One region of the Protofrankia sp. Cas3 genome, then DNA from elsewhere that is predicted to be linked to it. Evidence: riboswitches for the same ligand, from Rfam matches in the RefSeq annotation. Region 1 holds a riboswitch; each other region holds the start of a gene.
The links. A riboswitch is a leader RNA that binds a small molecule or an ion and turns the genes downstream of it on or off. The one in region 1 is predicted to bind cobalamin.
Positions count from the first base shown of each region.

Region 1 (2,197 bases):
AGGGAGCCCTTGGCGTGTTCGTGGGTACGTTCCTGGGGCATTGTCTCTTTTGACAGATGATAGTCGGGCGGCTCGCCGTCGCGCCACCGTACTCCAGCGGCACCGGCGATGACCGCGTCCCGGCCCTGCACGTGCAGCGGCTGGTCTTCGGTCTTCTCGTTGTTCACCGTGTTGCTCCTCCTGTCGTTCGGTCAAGTCCAGGATGCGTCGAGTGCCGTCCGGGAAGAATCTCCGGAACGGATGGGAGCGGTGCTGCCCAGCGCGGCCGGCAACGGGGACGCGGCGTTGCAGGGCGTGGAGCATGCATCCCGCGTCCTCCGTCCCGGTCAGGTTACTACCCGTGAGGGTAGCAGAAAACAGGACGAAGGTCCTGAATTAGCCGAACATATGGATATACCTGAATGTCGGGGTTGGGTGTGCCGGCGAGGCCCTTGTCGAAGGGGTCGGGGCGTGGCGGGTCGTGAGGTCCGCGAGATGCCGGCGATCCAGTCCCGCCGGATCCGGGTCGAGCGCGACTCGGGATCGTGACCGCTCAGGCGGGTAGGTAGCGGGCGTGCGGATAATCGGAAACATTCTGTGGCTGTTGTTCGCCGGGTTCGAGCTGGCGCTCGGCTATCTCCTTGCCGGCATCGTGTGCTGCCTGCTGATCGTGACGATCCCGTTCGGGGTCGCGGCGTTCAGGTTGGCGGGCTACGTCGTCTGGCCGTTCGGCCGGGTCGTGGTCGACCAGCCCGGCGAGGCTCCCGTCGTGCTCTTCCTGGTCAACCTGCTGTGGTTCCTGATCGCCGGCTGGTGGCTCGTCCTCGGACATTTGATCTTCGGCGTGGTGCTCTGTTTGACGATCATCGGGATCCCGTTCGGCGTGGCGTCGTTCAAGATGATTCCGCTGGCCATCGCGCCACTGGGTCGGCGGGTGGTCCCCCTTCAGAACCTCGATCCGGCCATCCCGGTCGCGGCATCGGTCTACAGGTGAGGGCTGTCCACAGGTGACGGCGGGCGCTCTTCGCCCTTCGGCCCAGCTGGTCCTCTGAGTACCCGGTGAGATGCGTAACCGGTACTGCTTGACGCGAGGGGTTGATTGCTGGTTGTCTCATTGGTGTCCGAGCGGTGGAAGCCGGTGTGAATCCGGCACGGTCGCGCCACTGTGACCGGCCCGCCCAAGGAGCGACGTCGGAAGCCAGACCCATCGCCGGACATGCCCTGCCGAGTGGAACGCGTGATTCCTGTGGAGGTCCCGCAATGGCCCATGCAATGGCGTATCCAGCGGCTGGCGATGCGCCGGCCGCCCGTCCGGCGCTGCCGACGATCCCCCTGACCGAGCTGGCCCCATTTGCGCTCTTCGGTTCGGTCCTGGCGCTGCTGCTGCTGTACTTCGTCGGTGCGGAACAGGGCGCCGTGTCGCTCGTGGGCGGTAGTTACATCCACGAGTTCGTACACGATGCCCGTCACCTGCTCGGTTTCGCCTGTCACTGAGCGGGGCCGGTGATGGTTCGCGCACTGCTGATCCGTGGGATGCTGGTCGGCGCGCTCGCAGCCGTGTGTGCCTTCGTCGTCGCCAAGCTCCTCGGGGAGAGCGAGGTCGGCCACGCGATCGCCTTCGAGTCGGCGCGGGACGCCGCCGACGGCGTGCAGGCAATGAATCTGGTGTCCCGAAACGTGCAGAGCACCATCGGCCTGTTCACCGGCCTGTTGGTGTTCGGCGTCGCAATCGGCGGGCTCTTCGCTCTCGCCTACGCCGGTGTGCAGGGCCGCCTCGGTGGCCTGGGTGCGCGGGGGACGGCGGCGCTGGTGGCGCTCGCGGGCTTCATGGGAATGTACCTGCTGCCCGATCTGAAGTATCCGGCCAACCCGCCGTCCATCGGTAATCCCGACACCATCGGTGAGCGCACAAGCCTGTACTTCACGATGATGCTGATCTCGCTGGCAGTGGTCATCGGTGGCGCTGTGACGGCTCGCCGGCTCGCGGCGAGGTTCGGTGCCTGGGATGCGGCGTTGCTCGCCATGGCCGGTGCTCTGGTGATCGTCGGGTTGGCCTGTTACCTCCTGCCACAGGTGCAAGAGACCCCGCAGGGATTTCCCGCCGATGTGCTGTGGCGGTTCCGCATCGCATCCCTGGCGATTCAGGTGTCGCTGTGGACCACGATCGGCCTGCTGTTCGGGGCGCTGACCGAGCGTGCGGTCCGCTCGGCGCACAGTG
Region 1 covers NZ_CAUVXP010000098.1:1,768-3,964, forward strand. The annotation lists gene U9983_RS17495 (SnoaL-like polyketide cyclase) at 1-167, opposite strand, end outside; gene U9983_RS17500 (YccF domain-containing protein) at 554-973, shown strand; cobalamin riboswitch at 1,078-1,202, shown strand; gene U9983_RS17505 (CbtB domain-containing protein) at 1,252-1,473, shown strand; gene U9983_RS17510 (CbtA family protein) at 1,486-2,197, shown strand, end outside.

Region 2 (2,197 bases), on a different contig from region 1:
ACGGCGGCAGCGGTGCGGCAGGGCCAGGCGGGCGGCCCGGCGGACGTCGTCGGCGTCGACGGTCTCCCGGCCCTCCCAGGCTGCCAGCGCGATCGCGGTGCGTGCCACGACCACGTCCGCGCGCATCCCGTCCACGTCGAACGCCGCACACACCGCGGTGACCTGGCGCAGTGCGGAGTCGGGCAGTTCGACAGCGGGCAGCCGGTCGCGGGCGGTGGCGATCCGGGCGGCCAGGGCGGTCTCCTGCACCGCCCAGCGAGCGGCGAAGGCGTCGGGGTCGGCGTCGTAGGCCAGCCTGCGGCGCACCACCTCGGCCCGCACCGGCGGCTGTCGGCTGGCGGCGACCTCGACGGTCAGTCCGAAGCGGTCCAGCAACTGCGGGCGCAGCTCACCTTCTTCGGGGTTCATCGTCCCGACCAGCAGGAAGCGGGCTGCATGGCGCACCGACACCCCGTCACGTTCCACGTGGGCGACACCGAGGGCGGCCGCGTCCAACAGCAGGTCGACGAGATGGTCGTGCAGGAGGTTGACCTCGTCGACGTAGAGCAGGCCGCGATGGGCGGCGGCGAGCAACCCCGGCCGCAGCGAGGTGACGCCTTCGGCGAGCGCCCGGTCGAGGTCGATCGCTCCGGTGACCCTGTCCTCAGAGGCGCCGACCGGCAGCTCCACCAGGCGCGCCGCCCGGGTGCTCGGCCGCGCCTCCGGTGGATGCGGGCCGTCCGGGCAGTCGGGGTCAACCGCGGCCGGGTCACAGGAGAACCGGCAGCCGGTTACCACGTTCACCGGTGGGAGCAACGCGGCGAGCCCTCGGACCGCGGTCGACTTGGCCGTGCCCTTCTCGCCGCGGACGAGGACCCCGCCGATCGCCGGGGACACCGCGTTGAGGACGAGCGCGAGCCGCAGGTCGTCCATGCCCACCACCGCGGACAACGGGTAGGCCGTCATCGTGCCCTGTGCCGGTGTGCGCCGGACTCCGTATCGATCACGAGCCGGCCGATCACGAGCCGGCGGGCGTGCGTTGGCATACCGCGGTCCTCCCTCGGGTTTCCTCGCCCTCGGTAACGGTGCGGACGGCCGGAGTATCCTGACTTCCGGATCAGCGCGCCCCCTCGGCCTTCCAACCGCTCTCGCGGCCGTGACGTACGGTGAGGGGTTGCTCCCCGGTGACAGTGGCGGGACCGCGCCGGATTCCCACCGGCTTCCTCCACTGCCGTCGCGTTTCTCAGCATGGCACACCTACGGTCATAGCGACGGTCCGACGGGTTATTCTTCGCGGCTTTCGAGGCCGCCTGCAACGCCGCCCGCAACGCCGCCTTCAAGGTCACCTTCGAGCTCCAGGTAGGTCTGGCGGAGTCCGTCGATGGTGGTGGCGTCGGGTTTTTCCCACAGGCCGCGGTCGGCGGCTTCCAGCAGGCGTTCAGCGATGCCGCGCAGCGCCCACGGATTGGACGTTTGCATGAAGTCGCGGGTTTCGGGGTCGAACACATAGGAGGCGGCCAACGACTCGTACATCCAGTCCTGCACGACACCCGCGGTCGCGTCATAACCGAACAGGTAGTCGACGGTCGCCGCCAGTTCGAACGCGCCCTTGTAACCGTGGCGGCGCATCGCCGCGATCCAGCGCGGATTCACCACCCGGGCCCGGAACACCCGGTGGGTCTCCTCCTGCAACGTGCGGGTCTTCACCGCGTCCGGCATGGCGCTGTCCCCCACGTAGGCCGCCGGTGACGCGCCCGTGAGCGCGCGGACCGCCGCGACCATCCCGCCGTGGTACTGAAAGTAGTCGTCGGAGTCGACCAGGTCGTGCTCGCGGGTGTCCTGATTCTTCACGGCCACCTGGATGCGACGGAACGCCTGCTCCATGTCGGCTCGGGCCTCCCGCCCGTCGAGGTCGCGGCCGTAGGCGTAGCCGCCCCACACCGCGTACACCTCGGCAAGGTCGGCGTCCGAACGCCACTCGCGCGAGTCGATCAGGGGCAGGAGACCGGCGCCGTAGGCCCCCGGCTTCGACCCGAAGATACGGGTCGTGGCCCGCCGCCGGTCACCGGGAGCGGCACGCAGGTCCGCGCGGACGTGGGCGGCGAGTGCGTTGTCGCCATCCGCCTCCTCGTCGAGGGCCGCGACGGCGCTCACCGCGTCGTCGAGCAGCGTGACAACGTGGGGGAAGGCATCCCGGAAGAAGCCGGAGATCCGCACG
Region 2 covers NZ_CAUVXP010000064.1:6,975-9,171, reverse strand. The annotation lists gene U9983_RS13820 (VWA domain-containing protein) at 1-945, opposite strand, end outside; cobalamin riboswitch at 1,078-1,205, opposite strand; gene cobN (cobaltochelatase subunit CobN) at 1,264-2,197, opposite strand, start outside.
Region 2: it holds a riboswitch for cobalamin, as region 1 does, so the genes downstream of both, U9983_RS13820 (VWA domain-containing protein) here and U9983_RS17505 (CbtB domain-containing protein) in region 1, are expected to answer to the same signal.

Region 3 (2,197 bases), on a different contig from region 1:
GGCCTGCAGATCGGCTACCTCATTCTGGGCATCCGCGCCGCTGGGCTCGCGGCTGGCCCGATGACGGGCCTGGACGCCACCGCCGTCGACAAGGAGTTCTTTGCCCACCAGCCGTTGCGGACGCTCGCAGTCATCAACATCGGCAGGCCCGGGGAGAATCCGTGGTTCGACCGCAGCCCACGGCTGGACTACGAGCAGGTAGTCTCCGCCCTCTGAAACAATCTTGAAACGGGCTCCGACGTCAGCTCCCTGGAGAGCCGCCGACGGTCGGCCACCTTTGCCCGACGGTGGCCGACCATCGATTCATGACCAGCTGACTACCACATCTCGTGATGGACTGCCTGAGGCAGAGCGCGCCGGTAGGCCCAGTTGTGCCGTTCCAGGTCGGGGACGGTCTCATGATGTGTGACTGGCCCCAGACACAACCACGCGACCGGCCGGACTTCGTCGGGAATCCCGAGCATGTTCCGAACGGCCTGTTCACGATAGAAGGACACCCAGCCGACGCCGAGGCCTTCGGCGGTCGCTGCCAGCCACAGGTTCTCGATGGCCAGACATACGGAATACAGCCCGGCATCCGCGATGGAGTGTCGTCCCAGGACGGCTGGTGCGCCGCGTAGCGGGTCGTATGTCACCACGACGGCCAGCGTGGACTCCAGTACGCCGTCGATCTTGATCCGGCTGAAACGGGTGGCTTGGTCCGCGGTCAGCGTCGCGGCGAAGATCGCCTGTTCATGCCTGACATGATCATGAAAGGTTTTCCGGGTTCGGATGTTTTCGACCAGGATGAAGTCCCATGGCTGACTCAGGCCGACGCTCGGGGCGGCATGGGCCGCCGCAAGCACACGGTCCAGGACATCGGCCGCGATCGGCGCTCCGGTGAACTGGGCACGCACGTCACGGCGTTTTTTGATCACATCGTAGATGTCTACGGACATGGCGAGGCTCCCGCGCTCCGACCACCCGACCATCGGCGGGTGGCACACATGCGAGGCCGGTCTTCGGACTCTCGGATCAACGCCTGGCCGCCCGGCCTTCCCAGGCCAGGTGGCCCAGTGGCTGCGCCTGCGCGCGTGGACGGTGACTCCCCGATGACCGCGGCGGGCCCGTGCCGGACTCTCACCGGCTTCCCGATTCTCCCCGGTCTCCCAGGGCACCTCGCGAAGGATGCCGCCACGATCATCCCACACGCGAAGCTCGGTCTGACCGCGGAACGCCCGAAGTCATCGGGCGACGGGGCTGGGAGGGCGGCGTGGTGGGCCAGTGGTGACGATCAATGTTCGCGCTCGGACACCAACCCGGCCTGGAAAGCCAGCTCGACGAGCTTCATTCGCTTCTGGTTCTGCGGCAGTTCTTCCACGCCGAACTTGCGAAACAACGTCCGTAGGTGGGTCTTGACCGCCTCGACACTGAAGAACAACTCGTCGGCGATCTGCCGATTTGTTGCGGGGGTCGTGTACGGGGTTCGCTCCTGGTACGGGCGACACAGGGATTCCAGTACCAGCAGCTGGGTCGACGACAGGGAACGCAGGGTCACGATATTGTTCACGTCTTGGGTCTCTATCGCGCCACGGCCGGCGGATGTGCGGCCGAAGCGGTTGTCACGATAAGTCAGCGAGGTCGAACCGACGAGAATAACGTCGCCGTCCCCGAGCCGTCGCCGTCCGACGAGCCGTTCCCCGTTCACAAAGGTGCCGTTACGGGACAACCCTCCGTCGATCAGTATCCAGTTGGTTCCGATCTGTTGGAACTGTGCATGCAGGCGTGAGACCTTGCTGTCCCACGCCAGCCTGACGTCGCTACCGGGACCGCGACCGACCGTCACACCCACGGCCGCGGTCAGGTTCACCACCTGCTGCTTCCCGGTGCCGTCGCGGTAGAACAGGAAGATGTCTGCAGAAGAGTCACCATCCACGTCTCACACATCCAACGTGGCGCGCCGGCCGAATCCGCGAGGATCTGCGATGAGCCGATCAGGCATGACGCCGGACTCCTTTCTTTACGAGTTTCATTCGTCGGGTGTATGGTACCGCGGCACATGGGTCGGCGATGCGATGTGGCGAAGTTTATTCCTTCTGTTTGTACTCGCCATGATATTTCGACCAATATGCCATGCGTTATGAAAGATACATATAAATGCCGCACGTCAGCTGCCCGGATGAGATGCTACATATCCGGGTTTTCGTCGCCTTGCCGT
Region 3 covers NZ_CAUVXP010000017.1:19,363-21,559, reverse strand. The annotation lists gene U9983_RS05460 (malonic semialdehyde reductase) at 1-216, shown strand, start outside; gene bluB (5,6-dimethylbenzimidazole synthase) at 318-938, opposite strand; cobalamin riboswitch at 975-1,176, opposite strand; gene U9983_RS05450 (FHA domain-containing protein) at 1,274-1,915, opposite strand; gene U9983_RS05445 (flavin reductase family protein) at 2,167-2,197, opposite strand, start outside.
Region 3: it holds a riboswitch for cobalamin, as region 1 does, so the genes downstream of both, bluB (5,6-dimethylbenzimidazole synthase) here and U9983_RS17505 (CbtB domain-containing protein) in region 1, are expected to answer to the same signal.